3 regions of the Cupriavidus sp. WKF15 genome follow, and region 3 is predicted to be linked to each of the others. Evidence: predicted binding sites of a transcription regulator. Region 3 holds the regulator's gene; each other region holds the start of a gene.
What was found. Region 3 encodes FNR, which switches genes on or off when oxygen is low (the NO sensors DNR and NnrR bind a similar motif). Its sites were predicted from a motif close to TTGATNNNNATCAA; they were not measured.
Positions count from the first base shown of each region.

Region 1: a site for FNR is predicted at 2,378-2,391, ahead of CupriaWKF_RS31925 (universal stress protein). Genes of this name have one in related genera too.
Region 2: a site for FNR is predicted at 2,410-2,423, ahead of paaA (1,2-phenylacetyl-CoA epoxidase subunit PaaA). Genes of this name have one in related genera too.

Region 1 covers NZ_CP119574.1:422,834-427,511, forward strand. The annotation lists gene acsA (acetate--CoA ligase) at 1-723, opposite strand, end outside; gene CupriaWKF_RS31910 (hypothetical protein) at 1,043-1,240, shown strand; partial or broken gene CupriaWKF_RS31915 (sigma factor-like helix-turn-helix DNA-binding protein) at 1,249-1,452, opposite strand; partial or broken gene CupriaWKF_RS31920 (sigma-70 factor domain-containing protein) at 1,570-1,698, opposite strand; gene CupriaWKF_RS31925 (universal stress protein) at 1,840-2,295, opposite strand; gene CupriaWKF_RS31930 (DNA-binding response regulator) at 3,509-3,916, shown strand; gene CupriaWKF_RS31935 (helix-turn-helix domain-containing protein) at 4,009-4,678, shown strand, end outside.
Region 2 covers NZ_CP119573.1:1,620,049-1,624,726, forward strand. The annotation lists gene CupriaWKF_RS24765 (YbhB/YbcL family Raf kinase inhibitor-like protein) at 1-455, opposite strand, end outside; gene ycaC (isochorismate family cysteine hydrolase YcaC) at 736-1,362, shown strand; gene paaX (phenylacetic acid degradation operon negative regulatory protein PaaX) at 1,386-2,330, opposite strand; gene paaA (1,2-phenylacetyl-CoA epoxidase subunit PaaA) at 2,447-3,430, shown strand; gene paaB (1,2-phenylacetyl-CoA epoxidase subunit PaaB) at 3,483-3,764, shown strand; gene paaC (1,2-phenylacetyl-CoA epoxidase subunit PaaC) at 3,791-4,543, shown strand; gene paaD (1,2-phenylacetyl-CoA epoxidase subunit PaaD) at 4,549-4,678, shown strand, end outside.
Region 3 covers NZ_CP119572.1:1,342,480-1,347,157, reverse strand. The annotation lists gene CupriaWKF_RS06405 (sulfite exporter TauE/SafE family protein) at 500-1,255, opposite strand; gene fnr (fumarate/nitrate reduction transcriptional regulator Fnr) at 1,335-2,060, shown strand; gene CupriaWKF_RS06395 (hypothetical protein) at 2,109-2,354, opposite strand; gene CupriaWKF_RS06390 (FixH family protein) at 2,351-2,566, opposite strand; gene ccoG (cytochrome c oxidase accessory protein CcoG) at 2,651-4,123, opposite strand; gene ccoP (cytochrome-c oxidase, cbb3-type subunit III) at 4,173-4,678, opposite strand, start outside.

The sequences.
Region 1 (4,678 bases), on a different replicon from region 3:
TGCGCCGTGGACATGTACTGCACCCTTGGGTGTACCGGTCGTTCCGCTGGTGAAATGCAGCAGCGCCATGTCCTCGGGTGTCGTAGGTGTGATCTCGCAACTGGCGGGAACACCGCTCATGAGCGTCTCCAGGTCCAGCGTGCCCGGGATGGTTGTCTGGCCGCCATCCGCAGCGACCAGCAGGACGTGTTTAAGGTTGGGGATGCGGTCGTGCCACTTGGCTATCTTGCGGGTGAACAGCTCGTCCGTGGTGACCAGTACGCTACCGTTACCGAGATTCAACCGCGTGGCGATCGGTTCGGGCCCGAATGCCGAGAACAAGGGCGAGACCACCGTGCCATTTTTCAGAGCGCCGAAAAGTGCCGCGTACAGTTCCGGTATGCGTCCGGTCAGAATGAAAAGCCTGTCTCCCTTGCCCACCCCAAGCTTGCGCAGTACGTTGCAGAACCGGCTGGTGAGGCCAGACAGCTCTGCGTAGCTGATGGGAAGCGCTGTCCCGCCTCCAGGGGACAGGAACCTGAATGCAACCTTGTTGCCCGCTCCCTCCGCAACATGGCGATCCACGGCCTGCCACGCGATGTTCAAGCCACGGTCCGGCTGCCTGCCCAGCTTGCTGAAGACGGCGTCCCAGGAAAAGCGGCTGCGCTCGGCCTCGTAGTCGGCGAAATTTGGCGCAACGCGCAAGTCCGCTGCCGTCTTATGGATGATTTGTGACGGATCCATTCTTGCGCTCATCCTCCTTGGGATCACTATAGGAGGCAGACAGGGCAGCGAGAAGCCCATGTGCCCGGCGGATACGCCGAGGGTTTCCCGTGCGCATCACGCCACCTTCGGCGCTTACCGAGCAAAGGGCAGAGGCGCGCGACGGTCGCCGGGTGAAAAAGCGATCACGCTCCAGTTGATCAAGCTCAACGATCGGCCACTCTCGCCGAACTCGTGCCGTTTCGGTTCGTATAGTTGCCCAGCAGGTGCCGGTTATCAGCAGGTCGTCGCAAGAAGCTTGCGGTGCAGGCATGAGAATCACCCTCTGCCGGAGACAGAGATGCTAAGTCCCCATGAGATTGCAGCGCTGATGGTCCTGTGCGAATCGGAAGCGCACCGCGAACTGGACCCGGCCGATATCGGCGCACTCATCGAGCGCCAGTTGGTCCGCCTCGAAGCTGCGACACAGGAGTACAGGCACATACGCGTGACCAACGAGGGCAGGCGCCTTCTGACGGCGATCGGGAAGTGCCACTGAACGATTGCTCAGTGTGTGCCGCCCGCAGGCAGGTGACCGCCCTTCGTCAGTGCATGCTCTTCCAGGAACGAGCGGCCGGTCTGCGCCTGGGCTGACGTGCGCAGCAGCTCTAATGCAGTCTTTTCGAGGCGCCTGACCTTCTCGCGCGAGAGGCCCGTCTGCCAGGCGATTTTCTCGTAGCTTGCCGGGGCGCTGCCGCCAATGCCGAATCGCAGTGCGCCACGCATCCGCACCAGGGACTGGCGGAGCGCTTTCATCCGCTTAGGCTCATCGGTGCCGGTCTGGTTGCCGGCGCCGGCGATCCACGCCACGATGGCGCGCGGGCAACCGGCGAAGGCCCAGAGTAGGGTATGGCGGCCGGTCTCGATCTCCTTCGCGAGCGCCATCTCCTGCTCCTTGGTGAGCAATGCTACGGCGTGCATGCGCCGGGTATAAACGGCAAGGGGATCCGTCGACGCACCCACGCCACTGGCCGCTTCCTCGAGGAGCTTTATGGCGTCCTCTGCGGTAGCCTGGTCGACGCCATTGCCGGCGACCGCGGGGAACGGCACGGAGACTTGCCAAGGTCCCGGCAGACTCCTTCGAGCGGTCTGGTCGGGTCACTTTTCCGTCTCGCTACGGATCAGCAGGACGGGCAAACTGGTCTTGCGAATCACGCCCTCGGACACGCTTCCCATGACTAGGCGGCGGATTCCGCGCCGCCCGTGCGTGCCGAGGACAATCAGGTCGGCATTCCAGTGGCGCGCCTCGTTCACGATGGTGTTCGCGATCTGGCCTGGCGAGTTGGTACGCTCGAGCAAACGGGTCACGCAAGGTACACCGGCAGCGTTGAATCGGTTGACCGTGGCGGCCAGTACCTTTTGCCCAAAGTTCATGACTTCCTTCATGAGATCGGCCGGGTCCCTGTAGCTGACCTCGAAGAACAGGTCACTGTCGTCTGCCACGAACAGCACTTTGACTTCCGCGCCGCTGGCCTTGGCGACGACAATGGCTTGCTCGACTGCGAGGACCGACGATTGGCTGCCGTCAACAGCGACAAGGATGCGTTCATACATGGTGGAATTCCCGACAGGAAAGGGCGACTGCCGCGATGACAGCCAGACAGTTTCAAGCCTAGGTGCCGGTGGCGCGTAGGAGTTGACTTGCGTCAAACGTGCAGTCCCGCCCTTCCCGATTCCGCCGGCTGGTCAGGGGAGGGCGGCGGCATGCTGCCATTTCCCAAGCCCTCTTTGATGTGCGACAAATGACCGAGGTTGCTCACGACACCCGGCGACAAATCAGGAGTCGACCGCTGTCAGGCTGTACTGACAGGCCCGCCGTAGTTACCTACGCAAGCAGGGGCACGGCCGACAAACGGCGCGCCACGGCGCTGACATGACAATCAGCGTCTCCTGATGGCGGTAGCGGGGTGTCCCTTCGATACTGGAGTTAACAACCTCTGCTATCGACGAAGGAATTGCCATGGACCACTATTGCACGCTGTGCGGACGCCTCGGGCATTCTGCATCGGGCTGCCCGTGGGGTCCGTACATTCATCATGCGAGAATTTCTCCTTCCGTGCCAGACGTGTGCCGGGCGCAAAGGGGAGAGCCTGCAATTGCCAGGCAGTGGCCGGCTGCGACGGCATGCCGATCACCGACGGCGTGATCGTGCCATGGGTGCGGCAGCCGCAATCAGGTGTCTACCCGTTCTTTTCGGTGCGTCGGTGTGCGGCCCGCCGGAACGAAGAAATGCCGCCCGGGACTCGCCAGATCGGCGGCGCCCCTTTGGTGACGCCGCCACAATCTCGACACTCTAGTGCTTGGCAGCACGGCCCGCCTTATCAGAGGCCTGCTGCGATGCCTTCGAAGCGGCCGCGGAAACCAGGTTCAAATTATTCTCAGCAGCTGTCCTGGGTGTCCACCAAAGTCGATTTGAGGGTCCGAAAATTCAAGTCGACCAGCTTCTGCAAGCTGTCAAGGCCCTTATTGGCCAGGCCGCAAAAGACATCGAAGCTAGCGCTCCAGAGCGGAGGTTGTTCAGCGCGCTGCATCGAGGCATGGTGCGCCGTGTACGCCCTGGTTGGCATGCTTTGCGAAATGCTCGGAAAGCGGGTTCGCGAAAGGACAGCCCACTTCACTACGGGCGGTGAAGCGGATTTTTCCCTTGCGGTCGGGAGCTGAACGTCGACCGTCCGTCAGGGAAGCCTGACAGTGCCGCATCCGAATCTGACGCGACTCTCAGCCTTGCCTCATTTCGGTACACCGGGACATCCACAATACTGCGTATATGAGTGATCGCACCCAACAAGATTGCCTCACCGTCTATCTGCTCGAACATGTCATCCCGATCCGGCGCAGACAGTTGCGAATGCTGAAGACGCTGGCTGGCATTCAGGTGATAGGAATGGGGGCAGACGCGGCGACCGAGCTGCAGATGCTGATCGCTGTAAGGCCGGACATCATTCTGATCGGACTGCGCACCTCGCAGCCGGGCTGGTTGGCGCAGATCCAGACAGTGGCGAAAGCACTCCCAGATAGCATCTTGATTGTGCTTGCCGAAAGCGGCGCTTCGTTGTTACGTAAGGCTTGCCTGAAGGCAGGCGGGCGCTATTGCTTTGACAGGACGCTCGAAATCAATGAACTGCGGGCGGCTCTGATAGAAGCAATTGCGGTAAAGAACGCCAAGAAGCCATAGGGAGGTTGCAATCGGTGACAAATGCGCACTGTCAAGAATGCGCAGGATCGCCGTTCGGCCAGTCGACGACTGGCATCGGGATGGAGACAACGATGTTCGAAACAAGCATTGCGAGGACGACAGCCCTGACGGCATTCGATGCCGTCACTTCGGAAGCCGAGGACTTTGGTCACATCGTGTCGAAGTCGCCAAAGTCAAAGGTTCAATGTTCCTCCTGTGCGCTGCGGCACATCTGCATGGCGTCCGCACTGGATGAGAAGGAGGTCGCTCGCCTGAGTGGCGTTGTCCTCAACTGGCGAGCGGTCAGGCAGGGACAGGCGCTGTACCGGACCGGCGATCCGTTCCACAGTGTGTACGCGTTGCGCTCAGGTTCGTTTAAGACCGTTCTCTCGCACCAGAGTGGCCGGGAATATGTATCCGGTTTCTTCCTGCCTGGCGAAACTCTCGGCGTAGACGGCATTGCGACTGAGCAGCACATTTGCGATGCCGTTGCCCTCGAGGACAGCGCCGTCTGTGTGATCCCGTTCCATCTCCTGGAAGCGCTGTGCCGCGAGGTCAAGCCATTGCAGCTACACGTTCATAAGATGTTGAGCGCGGAAATCGTACGCGAAACCGGTCAGAGGATGCTGCTCGGGAACCTCACCGCCGAGCAGCGCGTGGCCGCGTACCTGCTCGACATCTCGGCTCGGTTCGAGCGCCGGGGCTATTCGGCGACCGACTTCACGTTGCGCATGACACGGGAGGAGATTGGGAGTTACCTGG
Region 2 (4,678 bases), on a different replicon from region 3:
CCGGGCTCCAGGTCGGTCGCAACCACCGTCACGATGTAGTGGTGCGGGACATCGCCGGGAGGCGGGCAAGGTCCGCGGTACGCGGCCTCGCCGGTAATGTTCTTGCCGACTGTGATGCCGGGGCCATCCTTCTGCCCCTCGCCCTGCCGCAGGTGGCCGCGATCCGCCGCGATGTTGTAGGCAACCCAGTGCGAGACCCCGAGGCCCATTGCGCCATCGGGATCGAACATGAAGATCGCCACGGAGCGCGTGCCTGCCGGCAGGCCGGACCACGCGACCGGGGGCGATACGCCCTGGCCGCCGCAGTCCGGCTGGCTGCCGCCATGCGCCGCGGGAATGGCGGCGTTTTCGGAGAAGGCGCTGGACGATACGGTCATCGGTGCGGCGTCGGCGATGGAAGCGCACGCCAGGCACAGCGCCGCGGACGCGGAAAGCAGCAATGGTCTTGCTTTCATTGGAGGTTCCTGTTCGAAGTTGACGGATCAAGCCAGAAAGCTCGCCTTGATTCCACGGTAGGACGGATTCCATGGGATGCCTAGCCACCGGCGCCGGGGTGCCTTTTTTGTCCTGTCGCACGCGCGCAGCCCGACCTATGCTTTGGAACGCATGGCCGACAGGCAATGGCGCTGCCGGCAATGCGCGAGGGCAGGTCAGGCCAGCAGCTTCCCTGTGCCGCCCGATGCCTCTTGCATGCGTGCCTGTCCAACGTGTCAGGCCGCCCAACCGGAGCCCAAGATGAGCAAGACCTACAAGCGCCTGGACAAGACCCAGGCGGCGGTGCTGATGGTGGATCACCAGGCCGGTTTGCTGTCGCTGGTGCGTGATATCGAGCCGGACCGTTTCAAGAACAACGTGCTGGCGCTGGCGGATCTCGCCAAGTACTTCAAGTTGCCAACCATCCTGACCACGAGCTTCGAGGATGGTCCCAACGGCCCGCTGGTACCCGAACTCAGGCAGATCTTCCCCGACGCGCCGTTCATCCCGCGACCCGGGCAGATCAATGCCTGGGACAACGAGGATTTCACCAAGGCCGTGAAGGCCACCGGCAAGAAGCAGTTGCTCATTGCCGGCGTGGTGACCGAAGTCTGCGTGGCGTTCCCGGCGCTCTCCGCGATCGAGGAAGGCTTTGACGTCTTTGTCGTCACCGATGCGTCGGGTACGTTCAACGAAGTCACGCGCGATTCGGCGTGGCGGCGCATGAGCGAAGCCGGCGCGCAGCTGATGACGTGGTTCGGCGTGGCTTGCGAGCTGCACCGTGACTGGCGCAACGATATCGAAGGACTCGGGACGCTGTTCTCCAACCACATACCGGACTACCGGAACCTGATCACCGCCTACACGACCGTGAAGGGATCGCGCTAGCGCACCGGCGCGCACTTCCGCGCCTAGCGGGCGGCCTCGGCGTGGCTGCCCGCGCCAAAGCGCCTGCGCAGCGCGCGGTTAGCGTTGATCAGGTGGCCGTCGGACACTTCGACCACTTCGCGCAGGTAGTCTTCGCTGGCGTCGAGCAGGGCCGCGTACATATCCCGGCACAGGTCTCGCGCGGTGCGGCCCGGCCAGTCCGCCGGCAGGAGCTGTTCCGGCAGGTTCGGGTCGCGCAACAGCACGCGGCGGTATTCGTGCAATAGCAGGGTGCGCACGAAAAACGCGTCCGCCGGGACCATGCCGTGTGCGTCGGCCAGTACCGGCGAGAAGCGGCGCAGCAATGCCTGCCAGGCGGACGCCACGTCGCCAAGTTTGAAGGTCTGGTGCATCAGTGTCTGCAGTGGCCGGATTGAGAATGCCTCGATGCTGGTGGCTTGCATCACCGCCACGAACTCCTGCGCCTGCGCGGCACGGATGATTTCGCCCAGCGAGCCGGCATCGGCATTCGGGTGCGCGTACACGCCCGGTGCAATTGCGCCGAAGCCTTCCCACAGCAGTTCGCGCCTGAGCCGCTGGCGGATCGTGGCGCGCGCGTCGCCGCGCACCAGCGCCAGGGTCCAGCGCCCGTCCCAGTCGGGCGCATCGCCGGCATAGATCCGCTTGCCCGCATGGACGCAGCGCTGCAGCCCCGCCTCCGACAAGCCGTAATAGCTGCGCCGCCCGATCCGCGTGGCCTCGAGCCAGTCGTCCGCGGTCAGCCGGAACGTCGCGGTGCGCACCAGCCGGTCATTGATGCCGAACGGCGCGGCCAGGCGGATCAGGCTGCCCAGCCACAGCGCCTGCGGACGTGGCGCCACCACATCGCCGAACAACGTCACCAGCATCGAATTGGCGCCGAGCTTGAGCCCGCGCGCGAGTCGTGCGACCTGCGGGGAAACGGCATCCACGTCTGAACGAGTGGCCATGCATGCACCTTGAAGTGATACACAATCGTCGATTGTTTGAATCAAATTGTATCACTATCATCCACTGCAACCGAATGATTTGACGCAAGTCAAGACCCTACAGATCGGAGTACGGCATGTACGCACAGTTGGTGGATACCGGGGCAACAAGGCTCCGCGCGATGGAAGAGATGGACCCGCAGGAACGCGAGTTCCAGGCGCGCGTGGACGCCGGCATCAAGATCGAAGCCAAGGACTGGATGCCCGAGGCTTACCGCAAGACCCTCATCCGCCAGATCTCCCAGCACGCGCATTCCGAGATCGTCGGGCAGCTGCCGGAAGGCAACTGGGTCACGCGTGCGCCAACGCTCGAACGCAAGGCCGTGCTGCTGGCCAAGATCCAGGACGAAGCGGGCCATGGCCTCTACCTGTACAGCGCGGCGGAAACGCTGGGCGTGTCGCGCGACCAGTTGCTCGGCGACCTGCATTCCGGCAAGGCCAAGTACTCGAGCATCTTCAACTACCCGACGCTGAACTGGGCCGACATCGGCGCCATCGGCTGGCTGGTCGATGGTTCGGCCATCATCAACCAGGTGCCGCTGTGCCGCTGCTCGTTCGGCCCCTATGCCCGCGCCATGGTGCGGGTGTGCAAGGAGGAGTCGTTCCACCAGCGCCAGGGCTACGACATCCTGCTCAAGCTGTGCCAGGGCACCCCCGAGCAGAAGCAGATGGCGCAGGACGCGCTGAACCGCTGGTGGTGGCCGGCGCTGATGATGTTCGGCCCGTCCGACGCGGATTCGCCCAACAGCGCGCAATCGATGCAATGGCGCATCAAGCTGTTCTCCAATGACGAGCTGCGCCAGAAGATGGTGGACCAGACCGTGCCGCAAGCCGAACACCTGGGCCTGACCATTCCCGATCCGGACCTGAAGTGGAACGAGGGGCGCGGCCACTACGACTTCGGTGCCATCGACTGGGACGAGTTCTACAACGTCGTGCGCGGCAACGGCCCGTGCAACCGCGACCGCCTGCGCACCCGCGTCAAGGCCTGGGACGACGGCGCCTGGTTCCGTGAAGCGCTGGTGGCGCATGCCGACAGGCAAGACCGCGCCGCCGCCTGAACCCTCCGGCGCGCCAGCGCCGACAACCCCGCAAACTGACAGGAGAGTTGCCATGAAAGAGTGGCCGCTTTGGGAGATCTTTATCCGCAGCCAGCACGGCCTGGCCCACAAGCACGTGGGCAGCCTGCACGCGCCGGACGGTGAAATGGCGATCAACCATGCGCGTGACGTCTATACGCGCCGCAACGAAGGCGTGAGCGTCTGGGTGGTAAAGGCCGCCGACGTGGTCGCCAGCAGCCCCGGCGACAAGGGCCCGCTGTTCGAGCCCGCCAACAGCAAGGTCTACCGGCACCCCACCTTCTTCCCGATGCCGGAAGAGGTCAAGCACATCTGATTTCCAGGCGCGAGGACGCATCCACCATGGACCAACACAAGTTCGAATACCTGCAGCGCCTGGGCGATACCACGCTGGTGCTCGGCCAGCGCCTGTCGGAATGGTGCGGCCGCGGCCCCGCGCTGGAAGAGGACATCGCGCTCACCAACGTGGCGCTCGACCTGATCGGACAGACCCGCCTGTGGCTTGGCTACGCCGCCGAAGTCGAAGGCGCGGGCCGCAGTGCGGACCAGCTTGCCTACCTGCGCGACGCACACCAGTTTCGCAACCTGCTGCTGGTGGAACAGCCCAATGGCAGCTACGCCGATACGCTGGCACGCCAGTTCCTGTTCGATACCTGGCACTACTTCCTGCTCGAGCGGCTGCAGCATTCGACCGATGCGCGCATTGCCGAGATCGCCGCCAAGTCGCTGAAGGAAGTGACCTATCACGTGCGCCGCAGCGCCGACCTGGTAGTGCGCCTGGGCGACGGCACCGAAGAGAGCCACCGCCGCATGCAGGACGCCTTCGACGACCTGTGGATGTTCACCGGGGAACTGTTCGAGTCCGACGCCGCCGATGCCGCGCTGGTCGCGCAGGGCGTCGCGGTGGACCCGGCCACGCTGGCTGAATCGTGGCAGCGGCATGTGAGCGAAGTGCTGGAAGAAGCGACGCTGCGCGTGCCGGCGGGCGGCTGGTCGCAGACCGGTGGCCGCCAGGGCCGCCATACGGAACACCTTGGCTACCTGCTGGCCGAGATGCAGTTCCTGCAGCGCGCCTATCCGGGCGCCCAGTGGTGAGCGCCATGCCAGCGCAAGTGGCTGAACGGGCAAGCGTCGAACAGGTCCTGGCCTGGCTTGACAAGGTGCCGGACCCCGAGATTCCGGTGATCTCGGTAGTCGACCTCGGCATCGTGCGCGACGTGGCGTGGGTGG
Region 3 (4,678 bases):
CCTGGACATTGTGGATTCAGCGGTGCGATTGCCACCGCCATCTCGTCGCGCAGCAAACCCGAAAGCTCTTCGCCTCGAGGCCGTGCATCTTCTGTTGCATCGATTTGCCGGGTGTGTTCCGGCAGGAGATTGCCCGGTCACCGGCAAGTACCAGTGCACGAACCTCTTGCACGCGCCCATATGGGCAGACATGGCCTCCGGCTAAAGTCCGCCTCGGCCGCAAGAAAAACGGATATCGGAAGCAGGGCCAGCAATGACTGCACCACGGCCGCAAAGCCAGCCGGACTTTTGAACAGATATTGTGAACCGGATGGACTGCGGAAAGGTTCGGTGCCGAATTGTCGGCGCTTTGCCCGAAACCCTGGGCGCGCCCCCTTTTTGGAAGGGCTGCCGGGCGCCGCTCGGAACCACGCCGCGCGATACCGCAATGGAGATGATTGTATGGCATTCCAGCCCACACCTGCAACCACCGCGCGGCGCCAGAGCGTATGGAGTGGTTTCAGAACACCAGGCAGAACCCATGCTCTGCCAGGGAATGTGGCAACAACACCGCTCGGCCGATTCCCAATGCACCGAATGCCATGACGGCCAAGCCGGCCCCGACCCTTACCCAGCTCCGTCGCGACCAGGCGCGCAAAAGCCCCGAAAAGCTCGACAGCGCCAGCAGATTAGGCAACGTACCGAGGCCAAAGGCGCCCATCACCAGCGCCCCCGAGGGCGCATTTCCGGCCAGCAAAGCAAGGGCCAGGGCCCCATAAACCATGCCGCAGGGCACCAAACCCCAAGCCAGTCCCATCCCATAGCGGCGTGCCAGGCCGCCCCGCCGAGCCTTGGCTTCCGTCGTCTTTCTGCCCAATCGAGCCATGCCGGCGGCACTGGCGCTAACCGCACGCGCCGCGAGGCGCTCCAGCCACACGATGGTAAAGGCCTCGCCGCGTATCAAGCGCCAGCCAGACAGTAGCAGCAAGGCGCTGCCGACTCCGAACAGCCAGCGCTGGACGGGCAGATAGTCCTGACGCCAGGCCGTCGCCCCCAAGGCGCCCAGCAGCGCACCAAGCAGCATGTAAGTGGAAATACGCCCGACATGCATGACAAGGAGCTCCACGAGCCAGTCCTGTGGGCGCCGCACAACGGCAACGGGTACGCCGGCGGCGCGTTGCTCGACAGCCAGCGCTACGCCACCACACATGGCAGCGCAGTGGAAGCCCCCTAGCAAGGCGAGCATGAAAACACTGAGTAGCACACCAAAAGTCAACTGCAACTCCCTACCGCATCACATCGCGCGTTAAAATGCACGTATTGCGCCCTCGCCGCTCCAATACTGCAGGTTCCAATTGCTAACATCCATCCCCGTCACCGAGATGTCGCCCCGTTGCTCCACTTGCGGCATGGGGCAATTGTGCCTGCCGGTGGGCATGAGCCAGCAGGACCTGCAGAAGATGGACACCCTGGTGCAGGAACGTGTCCGTGTCCACAAGGGCGAAACTCTTTACCGCATGGGCGATCCGCTGACTGCGGTCTATGCCATTCGCTTCGGCACCCTGAAGACGCATGTCACCACGGAAGACGGCCGCTCGCAAATCACCGGTTTCCACTTGCCAGGCGAAGTGGTTGGCCTCGACGGCCTGGGAGAGATGCAGCACGCCTCGGATGCCACCGCCCTCGAAGACACGGAGGTATGCGTCGTTCGCCTGGCCGATCTCCAGTCGCTGTCCATCGACCTGCCATCGTTGCAGCAGCAGTTCCTGCGCCTGATGGGCAAGGAAATCTCGCATGACCAGCTCATGCTCGTCACGCTTGGCTCCATGCGCGCCGAGGAGCGGCTTGCCGCGTTCCTCATCAACCTGTCCGAGCGCTTGTCCGCCCGCGGGTATTCGTCGACCGAGTTCGTCATGCGCATGAGCCGGGAAGAAATCGGCAGCTACCTGGGTCTGAAGCTCGAAACGGTCAGCCGTCTGTTCTCACGATTTGCCGAGGCCGGCTTGATCCAGATCCGTCAACGTCACGTCAAGCTAGTCGACATGGCGGGCATCAAGCAAGTCTACAGCCGCTCCTGCTGAGGCCATCTGACCGCCTCGCGTGGCAAGGCGGTCAATTCCTGCCGCTTCTTACTCCAGCTCGTCCGTTTCGCTGAGCTTTGTCGGCATGGTGTACAGCGTCAGTCCGCTGGACAATGCGCAGAATATCCAGGCCAGCAGGAAACCGATCGTATAGACCGCCTCGCGCGAGGCCTCGATCGGCTGACCGAAGAAATTCAGGTCGCCAGGGTCCACCACGGAAAACACAGTTGCCGTGGCAACCCCGGCCATCAGGAACGCCGGCCACAGTACCCACATCAGCCAGCGCAGCCTCATGGCTGCCTCGCTTGCGGTGCCTTGGCACTGCCCGAGGCACCTGCCACCTTCTCGACAACCAGGCCATGCCGGGCCACACCATCGACCACTGGCCGGTCAGGATGAGTGGAAGCCAGCCAGATAGTCACGCCGCAAGCCACCATGGCCAGCAACGGACCACTCATCAGCAGCCACGGCCACGGCTCTTTCCACCACGGATTGCTTTCTTGCATCGCCTTGCCCCCTTCGTCAACGCCTCATCGAGGCGCTCGCGGTTTGGTACGGCACAGCGCCGACGCGCCGTGCCGCCCTTAGCATCACAAATTGCGTGGCACGATGAAACTGGTAGATTGCCTGATTTGCGCACTACCTTGCCCCGCACCTTCGCTGGTCACTGTCACGCTGATCTTGTGCGTACCTTGCGCGGCATCGTCGATCGGCACGCGAATCCGGATCGGCACCAGCCTGTTCGATGTCGGCGCCAGAGCCTGCGCGTCCGGATCGTACTCGACGGTCATGTTCTTCAGTTCGTCGCTCTCGGCCTTCACGCTGATGCGCATGGGCGCCTCGGTGGTATTGATGAGTTGCAGTCGATAGACGTTTTCGATCCAGCGCCCGTCCACCTCACGCCCAAGCGCCCCGCGGTCACGGATGATGTCCACTTTCAATGGCGTGCGCAGCGCAAGCGAAGCCACGAAACCTGCAACCATCACCAGCCAGATAATCGAGTAGATGATGGTCCGCGGCCGCACCAGCCGCTTGCGCGCCGCAGCGGCCGACAGCGCCTTGCGCATGGCATTCTCGGACGTATAGCGGATCAGCCCGCGCGGGTAGTCCATCTTGTCCATGACCTGGTTGCATGCATCGATGCAGGCACCGCAACCGATGCACTCGTATTGCAACCCGTCACGGATATCGATGCCGGTCGGGCACACCTGCACGCAGATGCTGCAGTTGACGCAGTCACCTAGCCCGGCCTGGTGATGATCCACCTTGCGCGACCGGCTGCCGCGCGGCTCGCCGCGCCCGACGTCGTAGGTGACCACATAGGTGTCGGGGTCGACCATCACGCTCTGGAACCGCGCATACGGACACATGTACTTGCAGACCTGCTCGCGCATGAAGCCTGCATTCCCCCACGTGGCGAAGGCGTAAAAAAGCATCCAGAACGCCTGCCACGGACCCAGCGAGAAGCTCAGTACCTGGCCGCCAAGCTCACGGATCGGCGCAAAGTAGCCAATGAACGTGAAGCCCGTCCACAGCGCGACCAGTATCCACAGGGAGTGCTTGGTAGCCTTCAGGCGGAACTTGCGCGCGCTCCAGGGATCACCGTCCAGGCGGATCCGCGCGAAGCGGTCGCCTTCGACATGTCGCTCGATCCACATGAATATTTCGGTGTAGACCGTTTGTGGACACGCGTAGCCGCAGAAAAGCCGGCCGGCAATCGCCGTGAACAGGAACAGCGCCAGCGCGGAAATCACCAGCAGGACGGCAAGATAGATGACATCCTGTGGCCAGAGCACCAGTCCGAAGATATAGAACTTGCGCGCGCCAAGGTCGAACAGCACGGCCTGTCTGCCATTCCATTGCAGCCAGGGCGTGCCGTAGTAGATAAGCTGGGTCAGGAGTACCATCCAGACCCGCCAGTTGGAGAACGCGCCCGTCACCGAGCGCGGGTATATCTTGCGTCGAACCTCGTAGAGCGTTTCGTCGGAGGTTTCGACAGGCGACGACGCCGGCCCTTGCGGGCCGGCCGCGCGGGCCAGTGGTTCTGTCCCGGGTGCATTCATGGATGCGCTCCTTCAGCCGCGATCGCGCATCCCGGACCTGAGTCGGTGGTCATTGTCCTGAGCCTCCGGTATTGGAAAGACCCCAGACGTAGGCCGTCAGCATGCGGATGCGCTCGGGAGTCAGGATCTCCTCGTGCGCCGGCATGCGGTTGTTGTGGCCCTTCAGGATGGCTTCGACAATGCTGCCTTCCGAACTGCCGTACAGCCAAACATTGTCGGACAGGTTCGGCGCGCCGAGTGCCTGGTTGCCCTTGCCGGTTGCGCCATGGCATGCCGCGCACGTGGACTTGAACGTGCTCTCGCCGCGCGATGCACGGATCGGGTCAAACGACAGGCCAGACAACGACCTCACATACTGCGCCACATCCGCTGCAAGCTTGCCATCAACAGTCGAGGCAAACGGCGGCATCACACCATTGCGGCCCTTGGTGATGGTCTGCTGGATCGTCTCGGGTTCTCCGCCATAGAGCCAGTCATGGTCCGTCAGGTTGGGAAAGCCGCGGCTGCCGCGCGCGTCCGAGCCGTGGCATTGCGCGCAGTAGTTCAGGAACAGGC